Regions from separate parts of the Hahella chejuensis KCTC 2396 genome, predicted to be linked through region 4. Evidence: predicted binding sites of a transcription regulator. Region 4 holds the regulator's gene; each other region holds the start of a gene.
The links. Region 4 encodes sigma-54, which starts transcription at its own class of promoters, with help from an activator protein. Its sites were predicted from a motif close to TGGCACNNNNNTTGCTNT; they were not measured.
Positions count from the first base shown of each region.

Region 1: a site for sigma-54 is predicted at 1,947-1,964, ahead of HCH_RS31100 (PEP-CTERM sorting domain-containing protein). Genes of this name have one in related genera too.
Region 2: a site for sigma-54 is predicted at 2,019-2,036, ahead of nirB (nitrite reductase large subunit NirB). Genes of this name have one in related genera too.
Region 3: a site for sigma-54 is predicted at 1,340-1,357, ahead of HCH_RS20845 (PEP-CTERM sorting domain-containing protein). Genes of this name have one in related genera too.

Region 1 covers NC_007645.1:7,002,928-7,007,376, reverse strand. The annotation lists gene HCH_RS31105 (PEP-CTERM domain protein) at 1-1,529, shown strand, start outside; gene HCH_RS31100 (PEP-CTERM sorting domain-containing protein) at 1,966-3,459, shown strand; gene HCH_RS31095 (PEP-CTERM sorting domain-containing protein) at 3,902-4,449, shown strand, end outside.
Region 2 covers NC_007645.1:5,931,955-5,936,403, forward strand. The annotation lists gene HCH_RS26085 (bifunctional protein-serine/threonine kinase/phosphatase) at 1-69, opposite strand, end outside; gene HCH_RS26090 (NarK family nitrate/nitrite MFS transporter) at 131-1,603, opposite strand; gene nirB (nitrite reductase large subunit NirB) at 2,085-4,449, shown strand, end outside.
Region 3 covers NC_007645.1:4,770,915-4,775,363, forward strand. The annotation lists gene HCH_RS20840 (methyltransferase) at 1-1,240, shown strand, start outside; gene HCH_RS20845 (PEP-CTERM sorting domain-containing protein) at 1,535-3,028, shown strand; gene HCH_RS20850 (TIGR02647 family protein) at 3,095-3,331, opposite strand; gene HCH_RS20855 (DNA-3-methyladenine glycosylase 2 family protein) at 3,492-4,449, shown strand, end outside.
Region 4 covers NC_007645.1:5,458,283-5,462,731, forward strand. The annotation lists gene lptA (lipopolysaccharide transport periplasmic protein LptA) at 1-302, shown strand, start outside; gene lptB (LPS export ABC transporter ATP-binding protein) at 299-1,024, shown strand; gene HCH_RS23895 (RNA polymerase factor sigma-54) at 1,147-2,643, shown strand; gene hpf (ribosome hibernation-promoting factor, HPF/YfiA family) at 2,759-3,067, shown strand; gene ptsN (PTS IIA-like nitrogen regulatory protein PtsN) at 3,074-3,538, shown strand; gene rapZ (RNase adapter RapZ) at 3,565-4,425, shown strand.

The sequences.
Region 1 (4,449 bases), 1.5 Mb from region 4:
AACACAAGTTTGCTAACGGCTCATTTTTGAGAGCTTATTTTTTTAAGAACTTTCACACAGGGGGTGTAAAAGTGAAGACTTCAAATAATTCCTTACTATTTTCTTCCATTGTATTTGTGGCGTGTGCTTCAACATCGCAAGCGGCCTTAATTGAGTGGAATGGGTCTGAGGGGAGCGACTTTAACAATGGCGCGAATTGGTCTGGCGGCGCGACGCCCAGCGTCACAGATACGGCGAAATTCTCAACAGACGGCAGTCATGCTGTGCTCTCTGATAATGCGAGTATCGGTGAGTTATCGGCGGCTGAGGGCGCTGTCACTGTGGACCTGAACGAAAATAATCTGGATGCGGAGCGGGGCGTCACTGTAAAAAGCCAGCTCACGATCAAGAATGGCAAGTTCAATGAGACTGTAGGAGATAGCGGACCGCCCAAAATAATCGCGGTAGGTAATGATGACGTAACAAACAGCTCGTTAGTTTTTGATAACGTCAGCTTTGGCGATAACTTTGTGAACCAAGGCTCCTTACAGTATGAGATTGGAAAGGACGGGGCCGGTGCGCTCAGGTTTGAAAATGGTTCATCCGCATGGGGGCAGTCAGCAACGATTGGCAAGAGTGGCGAGCTTTCTCTTTCAGGGGGGTCTACATTGTCGTTGACGAATGAGCTTTATGGTTACGGGGGCCGCATCGCCATAAAAGAAGGCTCCAGAGTGACTGCTACGGGCGCTTCGGTTGCGAATACGAACGTGCTTGTAGATGGCGAAGGTTCATTGTTTGAAATGGGTCCCAATGGCGCACTTGGTACTGCAAAATTCCAAAACGGCGGCAAGGGCCAGGGATGGGGCGTCAGTCTGGGTGACGTGACTATTGATGGCGCTGGGAGTTCATTCACCTCAGAAGGGGAGAGCGAAGTCCGCAAACTGGAGATCAGAAATCACGGAGAATTAATCGCTGACAACCTGAGCTTATCCCGTGAAAGCCAGATCTCATTAGGTGAAGGTAAAATCTCCACTTCCTCTCTCGACATGAACGGAGGCGCGCTAAGCGGTTCTGGTGAAATTAAGGGTAACCTGAATAACACCCGCGGCGGGGTCGTTTCGACGGGCGAGTTTGGCGGCTCTATTCGAGTGGAAGGCGATTATACTCAAGATGAGTCAAGCAAGCTGGAAATTACTTTGGGAGATTGGAGTACGCTTGGCGGTTACGAGCTGAATATAGATGGCGTGGCGAACCTGGACGGGGTACTCCAAATCAATCTGTGGGATGAATTTAAACCCAGACTGCATGACTTCTTCACTCTGATCAACGCTGACAAAATAAACGGGATGTTTAGCGATTTTGTGCTTCCCGACTTGGGGTTTGGCATGCATTGGGATTGGGGATATCGCCGCTCCTACGCTGGCGTGAACTCATTTGGCTTAAGAATCGTATCCAGCGCATCCAGTAAGCCTGTTCCCGAACCATACGTATTCGTATTGATGGCGTTAAGCCTGGCTGGAATGGCTGGCGTCAGACTTCTTCGCAAATAGCTCTTAAGCGGCTCCTTCCTGAACTGAAAATTGTCCCCTGGCCGGCCATGGCAGGGGGCGTTGTCCCCTTCGAATAGTTCATTATTTGAATACCTCTGAGTGATCCTTGCGTTTATTCACTACCCGCGAATAGTCAATTCCAACGGGCGATTGAATTGCTATATCCAAGTCATAACGGTCAGTTGAGCGGCTCACTGCTTTGCTAACAATGAGACCTAATTCTTTGGGGATAAGATGTTTCTGCGGCATGTTTTTTTTGAGTAGTTTTCTTGTAACTTATTGATTTTATTGAGTCAGATATTTTTACATAAAATCAATGAGTTAACTAATGTTAATAATATAACCTAATGATTTTAAAAGTTAATTAAATACTTGGTCCTCTCCTTGCCCATAGACACCCGTTATATAAATAAACTGTGGCACAAGGGGTGTAATAGTGAAGACTACTCAAGGTCTGCGTATTTTTTCTTCATTAGTATTTGTTACCTGCGCTTCTCTATCCCAGGCGGCGGTAATTAATTGGAACAATATTGGCGGCGGAAACTATAGCGATGACGCTAATTGGTCTGGTGGGGCCGCGCCAGGAAAAACTGACGAAGCGTTGTTTGATTCAGGCGCTGCAAGCTCCTATACCACCACATTTTCAGAAGACGCCGACGCCCAAAACGTCTCTGTTAATGACGATGACGTCACTATGGAGCTTAATGGCCACAATCTGGAAACCGCCTCTGGAATCTCTGTTGGCGGGACAGAGGGCGGTCGTCTGACCCTGCGGGGAGGCAAGTATAATCAGAAAGCTGATTATAGTGGCGATTTGATCAAAGTGCTTGTCGGCAGCGAAGCAGGCTCCAAAGGCGACCTGGTGCTTGATGGCGTTGAATTTGGTAGTCCTGAAATTTACGGCAGGATGCAATATTACATAGGCCAGTCCCACTCTGGTTTTGGTGGCGGAGAGGGGACGCTGGAGCTTAAGAATGGCTCCCAGGCTCGGGGCCAAACTGCCTTTATCGGAGATAAAGGTAAAGTATTAATCTCCGGCGGCTCCGGGTTAAACCTGGCGAATGAGTTGATTATGGAGAGCGGTGGATATCTGAAAATATCTGAAGGCACCGGTGTTAGCTCATCTGGCGCAAGTCTTGCCGGAAAAGTTCTGGTAGACGGAGAACACTCCAGTCTTAATGTCGGCGAATATGGCTACATGGATGGGGACATAACTTATCAGAACGGAGCAACCGGCAGTGGAGGAAATATAGCTGTAGGTAACCGCATGACCATCGACGGCGCAGGTTCTGACTTCTCAGCCATGGGGAATGTAGATGTCAGTGGCAGGCTTACTGTCAGCCACGGCGCGAGTTTGAGCTCAGATTACGCAATTTCTGCGCTTCCGGGCGGTGTGTTGTCCTTGCATGACGGAAAAGTAAGCGCAGGAGCTGTGTTAACAGAAGGCGGTAAGATTGAAGGCTCCGGTGAAGTAAAGGGCAACGTCAGCAATACTAACCGTGGCACGGTGGCGACGGGAGAGAATGGCGATGCGTTAACTATTACTGGCGACTATTCGCAAGACAGCTCAAGCACCCTGGCGTTGACTCTGGGTGGTTGGGATGCGATTGGCGACTATGAGCTGAATATTTCTGGCGACGCTAATCTGGACGGCATTCTAAAGATCGATCTTTGGGACACCTTCAAGCCTGAGCTGAATGACGTATTCACGCTGATCAAAGCGGAAAACATCAATGGTATGTTCAGTGACTTCGTATTACCGAGTTTGGCTTCTGGTTTAGCCTGGGACTGGGGTAGCGTGATGGTTGCAGGCTTGGAGACTTTCAGTCTGAAAGTTGTGAAAAACGTGCCTGAGCCCTACACCATTGTATTGATGACTATTGGCCTGGCTGGATTCGCTGGCGCGAGACGTTTTCGTAAAGCGGCGTAAGCCCAGTTCTGTTTATTGATATGTTTTGCCCGTACTTTGCTGGAACGTAAAGTACGGGATTTACCTCCCTACTTGTCTGTGACCATTCTTTGCACCTCCCGCCCGCTAACTTCAATCGATATTTACCGTCGTTTCTGACCCTACAATTCAAAACTTTAATGTTTCATGGCTCAGCGTGAAGCGCCTCGGATTGTTTCTAATGCGACAAGCAAGACTCAGACAGTGTGGGGCGCTGTGCATATGAGCAAAATACAAGTTTTCTGAACAAGAAAGAATTCTTGTAAGTTATTGATTTATATAGTCAAAATATTTTACACGAAACGTGACGAACTTTATGGAAATTATTTTAACTATATGAATTTTAAATAAAAAAACAATTATGGCTCATACCTTGCTAAAAAGGTTGCGCCTAAAAACGAACTATTACACAAGGGGTGTAACAATGAAGACTACTCAAGGTCTAGGAATTTTAACTTCATTAGTATTTGTAAGCTGTGCTTCTGTCTCCCAGGCAGCGGTGATTGACTGGAACAATGTAAGCGGCGGTGATTTTAACAATGGAGCAAACTGGGCGGGAGGCTCGGCGCCGGGCGCTGCAGATACAGCATCATTCAATACGGATGTTGCCGGTTCGTATACTGCATCCCTATCGCAGGACACTGATGTCGATAATGTGTCAGTAAAAAATGACCACGTCGTGATCGATTTGAATGGCCAGAATTTGGAAACGCTGACAGGAATATCTGTCAGCGGCGACAAAGGCGCTACGTTAACGCTGAGGAATGGCTCCTTTAATCAGAACGGTGATGAATACGGAGACCTGGTGGAAATCTTGGTGGATAGCGCCTCAGCCTCCGAAAGCCGACTTGTTTTGGATGGCGTTGATTTCGGCGGGAGAGGAATGGGCTCAAGGATGCAGCTTTACGTGGGTTATCCCCCTGCATCGGGTGGGACCAGAGAAGGGGTTTTAGAGCTGAAGAATAAGTCAGG
Region 2 (4,449 bases), 470 kb from region 4:
ATTGCGAGGCTTTACCCCCGCAATACTGTGTTGGTCAACCGATAGCGACAAATCGCTGGCGAATATCATGCGCCACGAGCCCTGCTGCGAAAATTAAAGTAAGTACGCCGTAGCGGTACGTCTATGTCAATCAGTTCACTTCAATCAACTGGACGCTGCCGTCTTCGCCTACTTCCACCATATGCCCTTCCGGTTCCTCCAGAAACTGCACCGCGAGGAAACATACCGCCGCCGCCCCGGCGATAGCCACAAAGAATGTGGAGGCGTCGACAAACGAATACACCGTCAGGAAAGTCACGCCGCCCACATTGCCGTAGGCGCCAGCCATACCTGCGATCTGACCTGTCATACGACGCTGCACCAAGGGCACCATGGCGAACACGGCGCCTTCCCCCGCCTGCACAAAGAAGGAACACAGCATGACCGCCGCCACCGCCGCCGGGATCATCCAGGCTGAAGAAATCTGACTCAGCAGCAAGTATCCCACCGCCAGGCCCGCAATCAGAATAGACAAGGTTTTCTTGCGGCCAAAGCGATCCGACAACAGACCGCCGCCAGGACGGGCCACCAGGTTCATCAGGGCGAAAGCGCCCCCCAACAGACCCGCCTGCACTGGCGACAGGCTAAAGGTTTCCATGAAAAAAGCAGGCAGCATCGACACCACCGCCAACTCTGATCCAAAGGTCACGAAATAGGCCCAATCCAGCACCGCCACCTGCTTAAACTTATAGCGCTGCATTTCCGGCACGCCCTGCTTCAGACGCTCATGATTGACGTTGTAGATCTGCCAGAACTGAATGAGGAACAACACGCCCAATCCCACCCACAACATCAGCGCCGTGGCGTCGGATAACAGCCCCAGGCCCGCAGGCGATAACTTCCAGGTCAACACCGCCAAAGCGATGTACATGGGCAGATTCATGGCGATGTAAAACCAGAAGTCTTTCCAGGAACTGACTTCCAATCCGCCGCTCTTCTTGGGTTTGAAATAGGTGGAGCCTTTCGGCGTATTGCGGACCTTGCGATAGAACAGCATTCCATAAAAGAAAGCGACCACGCCGGTGGTGGCGATGGCATAGCGCCATCCGTCATCGCCGCCATAGAGATAAGCGGCGACCGCAGGCAATGTCCAGGCCGCCGCCGTAGAGCCGAAATTGCCCCAGCCGCCGTATACGCCTTCCGCCACGCCGACAGTTTTCGCCGGAAACCACTCTCCCACCAGACGAATGCCGATGACGAACCCGGCGCCGATAAATCCACACAGAAAGCGGAATAGCGCGAGCTGCTCAAAACTGGTGGAAAACGCGAATCCCCAACATAAGAAAGCGGAAATCATCAACAACAGGCTGTATACCGCGCGGGGGCCGAACTTATCCACCAACATGCCGATGACGATGCGAGCGGGAATGGTCAGCGCCACGTTCAAAATCAGCAGCGCTTTCCACTGCTCGTTGGTCATATTGAAGGCTTCCACGATGAACGGCTTCATCGGGGCATGGGAAAACCACATCACAAAAGTTAGGAAAAACGCGAACCAAGTGTAATGCAACGTTCGGACGCCCCCCTGGGACAAATCCAGAATGTTCAATTTATCGGATGACATAAATCTTCCTGTCTTATTTGGCAGTTGAGTTCTAGTAGAAAAGCATTCACTAGAACTACAAAAGCTGTGCCAACCACTCAAAATGGCCCATTCAAGCCCTTCAACGCTTTTTCCAGCCACCGCGACGCTACCGCCAATAAGCAAAATTACCTTTAGATATCAAACAACTAAATTTATTACGCCCATCGTTAGGTTTTTTCATCGCCACAGAACGCACCAGTTAAGCGCACAACAGAATCATGCGATCGCACCAAATTAATCACTCTTGTTGGGCGCCATCTGAAATTAGCGCACTTTTTTAGAACAAAACTTGGTCGTGAATCCGCACCATTCGCAGGCAAACTTCCTCGAAACGCATCGAAAATCACTTTTTATCTCTTTAATTACAGTCACTTAAAAACAACGAGATTTCGATTGGCGCCATTCATGCTCTACCACCGTCAATTAGCCTGTAGCGGATTCAGCGAGCTGGAGAAGGTCCATGAAAGAAAAATTAGTCGTCGTCGGAAATGGAATGGCTGGAATGCGGACGGTCGAGGAGTTACTCAAAATAGCGCCGGATAAATACGACATCACCGTGTTCGGATCAGAGCCCCACGGCAATTACAACCGCATCATGTTGTCGCCATTGCTGTCTGGAGAAAAGACGCTCGAAGACATCATGATCAACGACATGGAGTGGTATAAAACCCACAACATCACCCTGCATGCCGGATGGGAAAAGCGTGCGCAGAAAGTGGACCGTCGCAACAAAATCGTTTATGCGGCGGACGGAACAGAGGCGGCCTACGACAGGCTGTTGCTGTCCACCGGCTCCAACCCTTTCATTATTCCTGTACCAGGCAAAGACCTGAAAGGCGTCATCACCTTCCGTGATATTTCCGATGTGGACACCATGCTGTCCGCCGCCAAATCCAAACAGCACGCCATTGTGATCGGCGGCGGCCTGCTCGGTCTGGAAGCCGCCAACGGCCTGCTGAAACACGGCATGGACGTCACCGTGGTGCATAACCTGGAAATACTGATGAACCGCCAGTTGGACGGACCTTCCGCCCGCTTTCTGCAGGCGGCTTTGGAAGAACGCGGCATGAAGTTCCGCATGTCCGCCAACACCTCTTGCCTGGAAGGCGATGAACACGGCTACGTCAAAGCCATCAAGTTCGACACTGGCGAAACGCTGCCTGCGGATATTGTGGTGATGGCGGTGGGCATTCGTCCCAATACCGAACTGGCTCAATCCTGCGGCCTGTATTGCGAGCGCGGGGTCGTGGTCAACGACACCATGCAAACCTTCGATCCCAGCATCTACGCCATTGGCGAATGTGTGCAGCATCGGGGCGAATTATTCGGTCTGGTGGCGCCGATCTGGGATCAGGCTAAAGTCTGCGCCAACCATCTGGCGGGATACGGCATCGGCATCTACAAGCAGAAAGAGGTCTCCACCAAGCTCAAAGTTACTGGCATCGATGTGTTCTCCGCCGGCAATTTCCTCGGGGACAACGATAGCGAAAATATCGTGTTTCAGGACCCGAAACGCGGTGTCTATAAAAAAGTGGTGGTCAAAGGCGACAAAATCATCGGCTCCGTGATGTTCGGCGATACCGGCGACGGCTCCTGGTACTTCCAGCTGATGCGCGACAAAACCAACATCAGCGACTTCCGCGACACCCTGCTTTTCGGTCAGCACCTGGTGGGCGACTCGGGGCGCCAAGGCATCAGCGCCGTGGCGGAACTGCCTGACGACACGGAAATCTGCGGCTGTAACGGGGTTTGCAAAGGCGATATCGTCAAGGCCATCACCGACAACAAGCTCTTTACCCTGGACGACGTGCGCGCCGCTACCAAGGCGTCCGCTTCCTGCGGTTCCTGCACCGGTCTGGTGGAGCAGATTCTGGCGGTGACCGTAGGCGGCGATTACAGCACCGCTCCCAGTGAAAAGCCGCTCTGCAAATGCACCAGCTACGGCCATGACACCGTGCGCAAAACTATTGTCGACAATGGCTTGAAAACCTTTCACGAAGTGGCCGCTTTCATGGAGTGGGACAAACCCGACGGCTGTCACGTCTGTCGCCCGGCTATTAACTATTACCTGGTTTGCGCCTGGCCGGACCAGAAAGTGGACGATCCGCGCTCCCGCTTCATCAATGAACGGGTGCACGCCAACATCCAGAAAGACAACACCTACAGCGTCGTGCCGCGCATGTGGGGCGGCCTCACCACCCCCAACGAACTGCGCGCCATCGCCGACGCGGCGGACAAATACCAAGTGCCCTGCGTCAAAGTCACCGGCGGCCAGCGTATTGACCTGCTGGGCGTCAAGAAAGAGGACCTGCCCCATATCTGGAAAGACCTGAACGACGCCGGCATGGTGTCCGGCCACGCCTACGGCAAAGCCTTGCGCACTGTGAAAACCTGCGTCGGTTCAGAGTACTGTCGCTTCGGCACCCAGGATTCAACCGGCATGGGCGTCAAACTGGAGAAGATGACCTGGGGCTCCTGGACGCCGGCCAAAGTGAAAATGGCGGTATCCGGTTGCCCGCGCAACTGCGCGGAAGCCACTATCAAAGACTTTGGCGTCGTCGCAGTGGACTCCGGCTGGGAGCTATACGTGGGGGGCAACGGCGGCATGAAGGTGCGCGTCTCCGACTTCCTGGTCAAAGTGTCCACCATGGATGAAGTCATGGAGTACGCCGGCGCGCTGATGCAGATGTACCGGGAGCAAGGACATCACAACGAGCGCACCGCACCCTGGGTCGAGCGGGTTGGCCTCAGTTACGTCAAATCCGAACTGGTGGACAATCCGGAGCAGCGCAAGGCGTTCCACGCCCGCTTTCTGGAGTCGCAAA
Region 3 (4,449 bases), 690 kb from region 4:
AGCCGCTGTTCCGCTGCATCCTGACGCCGTCTCTGAGCGGGACGATCTGGATTTACGTCAACGCTTCCAATCCCTCGACGCCCTTCTTGCCGTGCATGAGAATTTCTGGAAACCCCGCCCCTTTGAAGAGGTTCTTCCGAATTGGCGTCATACGCACCCGGAGCTCTATAACGCAGTCATTAGTCTGTCTGACACAGTGGTCGAATCCTGCTCCGCCGAACCAGCCCGGTTTCAGGCGATCGCTCATCCTTTTCTGCCCTGGCTGCAGGAGTTGGCGCGGGCCAGTGAGTTAGTCGCCGCGCCAAGTCGTTCTCTGACGTTTTCACCTTTTGACGCGCTGCACGCCCCTGGGCGCAAATGGCGTCAGGTTACCGCCTTCGCCGCCGCCCTTCCGCCACTGAGCGGACCCGTTCACGACTGGTGCTCAGGCAAAGGCCATCTCGCCCGGGCCGTAGCGGACGCCAACAACGTCGAGCTGTTCTGTTTTGAACTGGACGCCCAGTTATGCGAAAGCGGCCAGACATTGGCGGACAAACAGAAACTGCCGATTCGCTATATTCGACAAGACTTGCTACAACCGTTCGACTCCCGCAGGGAAGAGTATCGCGGCGGTTGGCGTTTGGGCTTACACGCCTGCGGACAGCTGCACGTAAACCTGTTGCGCGCCAGTGTGGACAGCGCGGCGGACGGCGTCGCCATCGCGCCTTGCTGTTATCACAAACTCTGTCTCGGCGAGCAATACCAACCGCTCTCGAAGACCGCCCGTGAGGCCAAACTGACCTTATCTCTGAAGGATGTTTCGCTGGCGGTGCAGGAAACGGTGACCGCTTCCGCGAAAGAGCGCGCACAAAGAGAGAAAGAAAGCCAATGGCGTCTGGGGTTTGACCAGCTACAACGCCAATTACGGAGCCAGGACGAATACCTTCCCACGCCCTCTTTGCCCAAAGCAATGCTGAATGGCGACTTCAACGCTTTCTGCGCATGGGCGGCGCGTGAAAAACACCTCACTCTGCCCACAGATATCGATTACTCTCACTTCGCGGAAACCGGCCGTTCACGCTACCGCGAAGTGCGCAGATTAGAACTGGTGAGGCATCTTTTTCGCCGACCACTGGAAATCTGGCTGGCGCTGGATCGCGCTCTGTTTTTACAAGAGCGGGGCTATGAGGTGACAGTGCGGGAATTTTGCAGTCGCGAGATAACGCCTAGGAATATTTTGATAACAGGACAACTGTTGTAGTAAAGAATAACATTTTGTATTGAATACTTTACACATCTCGCCATTCTCGCCGATACAACAAAATGTTATTTACATGAAATGCAAAACAACACACAATTATGGAATATATTTTGCTTTATATTCTAGTCCTGATTCAGTACGTTACTTTGCTGAGTAAAGATCCGCACAGTGTCATGGAAAGATACTTCCGCCTGTCGATTACTGCCGGGTTTTGACCAGAAAAGGCGCTTTAAAGCGCATGATTTAAAACCAAATCCACTACTAAGAATAACCTGCCACATTGGAGGTGTTTCAATGAAACCCATACGGACATATTCAGTCCTGCCGTTATTACTCCTTAGCGTTCCATCATTATCCAACGCAGGAATCATTGAATGGAAAGAACCAGTAAATGGAGCCTTTTCCGACGCCTCTAACTGGCAAGGCGGAGTAACTCCAAAGTCTGGCGATACAGCAGTTTTCAATACTGGCGGAGCCAGCCCCTATACAGTCACTTTTAATGATAGCGACGCTACCACAGTCGAAAGTGTAGAAATCCACAACGACCAATTGACGATAGAGAATAGCTTTGCAATCGAAAAAAACCTCACCATCGGCGGTACAGGAGGGGAAAACACAAGTTTGACGTTCAATAACGGACAAATCCTTTTTCAAGACAATCCGAGCGGCCATAACCCTCCGTTAACCTCAATTAAGAGTTCAACTGGCGGCTCTTCCGAAATGGTTATGAACAATAGCCAACTATCGTGGGTTAATCTGGCAGTGAAAATGGAGGGGAAATCCAGCTCACTCGTCATGCAAGATCATTCTGGAATTGAGGGACTTTATTTGCAGCAACGTGACGGCGCCAGTCTGGTCGTTGACAATTCATCTTTAAGTCTTTCTTCTGCATTCTACCAGGATGATGGCGTCGCCCTCTTTACCAATGGAGCATACGCCGGCCTGTCAGACTCCTTTATTGGCGGTAAATTTACCGCGGAAGGCCCAGACACACGTATTTATCATGGAGGTTACCTTAGCGCTGGCGGTGAACTGACCTATCGAGATGGCGCCTATGCCCAAGCGGGCATGTTAGCCGGTGGCGGTACGATTAATATTGACGGGGCCGGTTCACAGCTTGAGTTTAACAGCATTGGTTTGTACGACCCCTATTCACCTATCGAATTCTCCGGCGAAGTTAACGTTACTAACGGCGGCGTTTTTGGTGATCTAAGCGCTACTGGGTACTCTTCAGGCTGGGTATCTGACCATATGAAAGTGAACCTTTCAAACGGAAGCTTTGGAGCCCAATTTATAGACAACAACGGAACTATTTCCGGTCACGGCCAAATGGTTGGGAAGCTGAACAACAAAGAAGGCGGCCGGATTGAATCTAAAGGCGGCTCTCTGACGTTAAATGGCGACTTTACGCAAGACAGCGCCAGCGTTCTGTCCATTACCATCGGCGACTGGATGCTCAGCGACGACACAGCTGCGCTAGCAATCGATGGAACAGCAACTTTGGATGGCTTTGTCACAGTTCAGCTTGAAGACGCGTTCAAGCCAAAGTTAGGGGACGCATTCAGCCTGTTCAGCGCGACATCTATCGTCGGCGAGTTTAGTGACTTCTCCTTTCCTGGTTTGAGTGGGGGTATGGGTTGGACTTGGGAAGTCATAGCCGGCGCCGACTACGAGACCTTAGTTCTAAAAGTGGTTGCAAACCATGTACCAGTACCAGAGCCAAGTACACTCGCACTCTTTGGTTTGTCAGCAAGTTTGATTCTTCTACGAAGAAGGAAGTCTGCTTAATTTTCCATCAAAAAAGCGCCCCTCGGGGCGCTTTTTCTTTAGCTGTTTAACGTTGATACAGCCACATCAAACCGGCTTCAATATGGTCAGCAGGGCCTGGGCGTGTTCCGCCGCGTCGTGGCCGAGGCTGGTCAGGTAACCGCCGTCCGCCTGGGTGATCAGCCCTTTCGCATGCAGCCTTTTCGCCGCCGTCACCATTTTCTGCCCTGCAGTCTGGTGCACTTTCAACCCTTCCTGGGTCGTGGTGAGATTGTATTTAGCGAGGATCTCGATTTCATCAATCAGCTCGGGCGTATAGGCCATATAAGCTCCTGGTTATTATCATTCAGCGCAATTGCGGGGGACCGGTTTTCCGGATAATACAACGAACTGCCTGAAGTGAAAAACGGTCTGTCGGGAATGAAAAAACAACAGTTCCGAAAATGGCGAGACAGGCTTCGTGTTGAGGATTAGCATAGCCTCTATGAAGACAAACGCCAACCTCGACCACGACACTTGTTACAACGCGCTGATCAGCAGAGATCCCCGCTTTGACGGCTGCTTTTTCGTCGGCGTCACCAGCACCGGCGTATACTGCCGACCTGTCTGCGCCGTCCGCAAGCCAAAGAAGGAAAATACACTGTTTTTCCGTAGCGCTGCGGCGGCGGAAAACGGCGGCTTTCGGCCCTGTTTGAAATGCCGGCCGGAACTCGCACCCGGGCTCGCGGCGGTGGACAGCAAGCGACAGCTGGCCCGCGCCGCCTCCAACCTGATTGAACAAGGCTTTCTGCGTGGACGTTCACTGGCGCAACTGGCTGCGCGGGTCGGCGTCAGCGACCGCTATCTGCGCGACCTGTTTCAGAGCGAGTTCGGCGTATCACCCGTTCAGTATTCACAAACACATCGCCTGTTGCTGGCCAAACAACTACTCACGGAAAGCGACTTGTCTATGACGGATGTGGCGCTGGCGGCGGGATTCAATAGCACCCGTCGTTTCAATGATCTGTTCCAGAAACACTACGGACTGATTCCCTCCAAAGTACGGCGTCGTTCAGGGCCGGCGCAAACCGATATGATCAGCTTTGAGATGCCCTACCGTCCGCCGTACGCCTGGGACGCCCTGCTCAGCTTTCTAAGCGCCAGGACCATCGCCGGCGTGGACGCGGTCGTCGACGGACGTTATCACAGGATTGTCCGAGTCGAAGCGGGAGAGGACTCCGCCGTGGGCTGGTTTGAAGCCAGCCATGAAGCAGACGCCGCCCGTATTCGCATTCGTCTGGACAGTACGCTCAGCCGCCACATTGGCTACCTCATCAACCGTCTGCGCGCCTTTTTCGATGTTTCCTGCGTTCCACAGGAGATCAATAAAGTGTTGGGAACGTTAGCGCAAAACGAGCCTGGAATGCGTATTCCCAGCGGTATGGACGGATTTGAAATCGCCG
Region 4 (4,449 bases):
CTGACGACAAGGGCATCAGCCGCTTCCAAGCTACGGGTAAGCCCGCTCACTTGGTGCAATTTGACGCAGAAAAACAAACTGAAACCCACGCTTACGCAGAAAGCATGGACTATGATCGCAGCCAGAGTAAAGTCGTTATGCGTAACCATGCGCGCATTCTCCAGGACAATAGTTCAGTAGAAGGCGAAGAAATTATTTATTTCACAGACAAACGCTTAGTCACAGCGAAGGGAGCCTCATCGGGCAATCAAACCGAGCAGGTTGAAATCATCTATCATCCGCCCAAATCTAATAAACAATGAGCACTCTCGCCGCCAGAAACCTGGCCAAGGCTTACAAAAAACGGCCTGTAGTAAAAGATGTCTCCGTTGAAATTCGCAGCGGCGAAATCGTTGGCCTCCTCGGACCTAACGGCGCAGGCAAAACCACCTGCTTCTACATGGTGGTGGGACTGATCCCCAGCGACAAAGGCAGCGTATTTATTGACGATGCCGAAATCACCAGCCTGCCCATGCACGGGAGAGCGCGCAAGGGCATTGGCTATCTACCTCAGGAAGCGTCCGTATTTAGAAAGCTGTCTGTGGAAGACAACATTTACGCCATTCTTGAGACCAGGGCGGATCTGAACCGCAAGGAACGCAAGCAAAAAATGGAGGAGTTGCTCCATGAATTTCACATAACCCACATTCGTAAAAGCCTTGGCATGAGCCTCTCCGGGGGTGAACGCCGCCGCGTGGAAATCGCTCGCGCGCTCGCCACGGAGCCAAAGTTTGTACTACTGGACGAGCCTTTTGCCGGGGTGGACCCTATTTCCGTCAACGACATCAAGCAGATTATCGAACATCTTAAAAAGCGCGGCATCGGCGTCTTAATTACAGACCATAATGTGCGCGAGACCTTGGATATTTGTGAACGCGCCTATATTGTCAGTGAAGGATTTATTATCGCAAGCGGCGCCCCTAGTGATATCCTTGCCAACCCAAAGGTTAGAGAGGTCTATCTGGGTGACCAGTTCAAACTTTAGTTTAACCGGCGGCTTCCATTCAAGATGGACCCCAAGGCTCAAGAGCTTAGGATTAAAGCGCTCAATAACTATGACAAACTCACAAGATCTGTGCCTGAATCGGTGGTAAGCATCAGATGGTTATGAAAACTTCATTGCAGTTAAAGCTGGGTCAACAGCTCACTATGACCCCGCAACTGCAACAAGCAATAAAACTTTTGCAGCTTTCAACACTGGATTTACAGCAAGAGATTCAACAAGCGCTTGAGTCCAATCCCATGCTGGAAGTGTCTGAAGAGGAAGAGTCCCCCAACCACGTTCAGAACGATACGATCAGCGACATGCTCGCCAATAACTCCAGCAAAGAGCGAGCTCAAGAGTCCGGCATGGACGAAGGCGGGTTCGCCGAGGAGGATAACTGGTCCGACTCCATACCGAACGACTTGCCCGTCGACACCGCCTGGGACGATGTCTTTCAAAGCGGGTCAAGCAGCTACAGCGGCGGCGAGGATGACGAATACGATTTCGAGTCCCGCAACAGCAAAGGCGAAACCCTGCAAGATCACCTTCTCTGGCAACTCAATCTTACCCCCATGTCCGACATTGACCGCATGATCGCCGTTGCGATAATCGATGCGGTCAATCCCGACGGCTATCTTTCCCTCACTCCCGATGAAATTCACAGTGGGCTGCAGACTGAGGGCGAAGAAGAAATTGAGTTGGACGAAGTACGCGCAGTGTTAAAGCGCGTTCAGCAGTTTGATCCTGCCGGGGTCGCTACTTGTAACCTGCAGGACTGCCTGCTGAGCCAGCTGAATCAGCTACCCAAAGATACGCCCTGGTTAGGACAGGCCAAACTCGTGGTCAGCCATTACATCAACTTGCTTGGCAATCGCGACTATGCCCAGTTGATGCGCCGCAGTCGCCTGAAGGAAGACGACCTGCGGGAAGTGCTCAAGCTGATTCAAAGCCTGAACCCAAGACCGGGAGAAGGCATTCAGGAAAGTAATACCGAATATGTGGTTCCTGATGTTATCGTCAAAAAAAACAATGGCCGCTGGCTGGTGGAGCTGAACCCGGAAATCGCCCCTAAGATCCGCATCAATCCAGGCTATGCGGGCTTGGTGAGACGTGCGGACAATAGCTCCGACAACACTTACTTACGCGATCAGTTACAGGAAGCGCGCTGGTTTATCAAAAGCTTGCAAAGCCGTAATGAAACTCTGTTGAAAGTTGCGTCACAAATCGTCGAACATCAGCAAGGATTCCTTGAGTACGGCGAAGAGGCGATGAAGCCGCTGGTGCTGCACGATATTGCGGAAGCAGTGGAAATGCATGAATCAACCATTTCCCGGGTGACCACCCAGAAATATATGCACACTCCTCGCGGCGTATTTGAGCTGAAGTACTTTTTCTCCAGCCATGTCAGCACAGACACGGGTGGCGAGTGTTCTTCGACCGCTATTAGAGCTATTATCAAGAAGTTAGTCGCGGCGGAATCACCGAAGAAACCTTTGAGCGACAGCAAGATTGCTGCGCTGCTCGGCGACCAGGGCATCAATGTCGCCCGTCGCACGATCGCAAAGTATCGGGAGGCGCTTTCCATTCCGCCTTCCAATGAACGTAAGCGATTAATTTAAAAGGAGGAATACAGGCATAAGACTTAAATCAAATAGTCACAAAATGGATGTGCTAGTATTTTTCATGGAAGTGCAAAATTCATAATGCACCGTATATTGGCATTAGGAGCAAAGTATGCAAATGAACATCACCGGACATCAAGTCGAGTTAACTGAAGCACTGAAAGACTACGTTAACAACAAGTTCGACAAACTTGAACGACACTTCGACAGTATCAGTAATGTCCAAGTTACGCTCTCCATTCAAAAACAGCGTCAGATTGCGGAAGCAACCATGCACATTAGCGGCGCTGACCTGCATGCCAATGCTGAACACGAAGATATGTACGCGTCCATTGACGCGCTGGTGGACAAATTAGACCGCCAGATCCTCAAACACAAAGAGAAGCACGTTGATCGGATGCACGGCGCATCCGCCAGATAACAGAACATGGCCCAAACCACACTAACTATTGAGTCTATTATCTCGCCCGCCCTCACACGCTGTGGGGTGTCGGGCTCGAGTAAGAAACGCGTTCTCGAATATATCGCCAATCTGATTGCGCAACATTTTCCGTTTTTGGACGAGAACGCCATTTTTACCAACCTGGTATGCCGTGAGAGACTCGGCAGCACCGGTATCGGCCAGGGTATTGCGATCCCCCATTGCCGTCTGGAAAACTGCGATCGCATTATAGGGGCTCTGATTACGCTCAAGGACAAAATCCCTTTTGACGCCATAGACAACGAACCCGTCGACCTTCTGTTCGTTCTGATTGTGCCTCAGGAGGCTACCAGCGAACATTTAGACCTGCTGAGCCAATTGGCCCAGAAGTTCAATGACCGTCGCTTCTGCGAACATCTACGCGACTGTGACAACGACGAAACCCTGTTCAGGAGGGTGCTGGAGAAATAGTCCAGCTTCGATGGAAAGAGGAAGACATGAAGCTGATTATCGTAAGCGGTCGTTCAGGCTCTGGAAAAAGTACGGCGCTCCATGTCCTGGAGGATATGGGCTATTACTGCATCGATAACCTGCCTATCGGTCTCCTCTCGCCTCTCACCCAAGAGGTGCTGGACCAGGGAAAAACCCAAAACCAGCAACTCGCCGTCAGCATAGACGCGCGTAATCTTTATAGGGATTTATCTGATTTCCCGTCTATTTACGCCGCTCTGCAAGCGCATAATATTGATGTGGAAATCATCTATCTTGACGCTAACGACGCCACCTTGATCAAACGTTTTCATGCAACGCGTCGCAAGCACCCGCTGAGCAGCAAAAGCACATCGCTGAAAGAAGCCATCGCCAAAGAGAAGCAGCTATTGGAGCCGATCGCCACATTGGCGAACCTCTATATAGACACCAGCGATCTTTCCATCTACCAGTTACGAGATCAGGTTAAGATCAGGGTTATCGGACATAAAACCCAAGAGCTGGCCCTACTCTTTCAGTCGTTCGGCTTCAAGCATGGGGTACCGTCAGATTCCGACATGGTGTTTGACGTGCGCTGCCTCCCCAATCCTTACTGGGATACCGCGCTGCGCGGCTACAAAGGCACCGATCAGGAAATCATTGAATTCCTGAAGCAGCATCCGGAACCGGAACAGATGCTGCAACATATCATCAGTTTTCTTGAGACCTGGATTCCGCACTTCCAGAACAGCAACCGCACCTATATGACCATCAGCATCGGCTGTACTGGCGGGCAACACCGCTCTGTCTATATCTGCGAGCGCCTGGGAGAGCATTTCAAGAAAAAGTATGATAATGTCCAAGTGCGCCACAAAGAGCTGGCGCAATAAGGTTCTAATAATAAAAAGCCACTG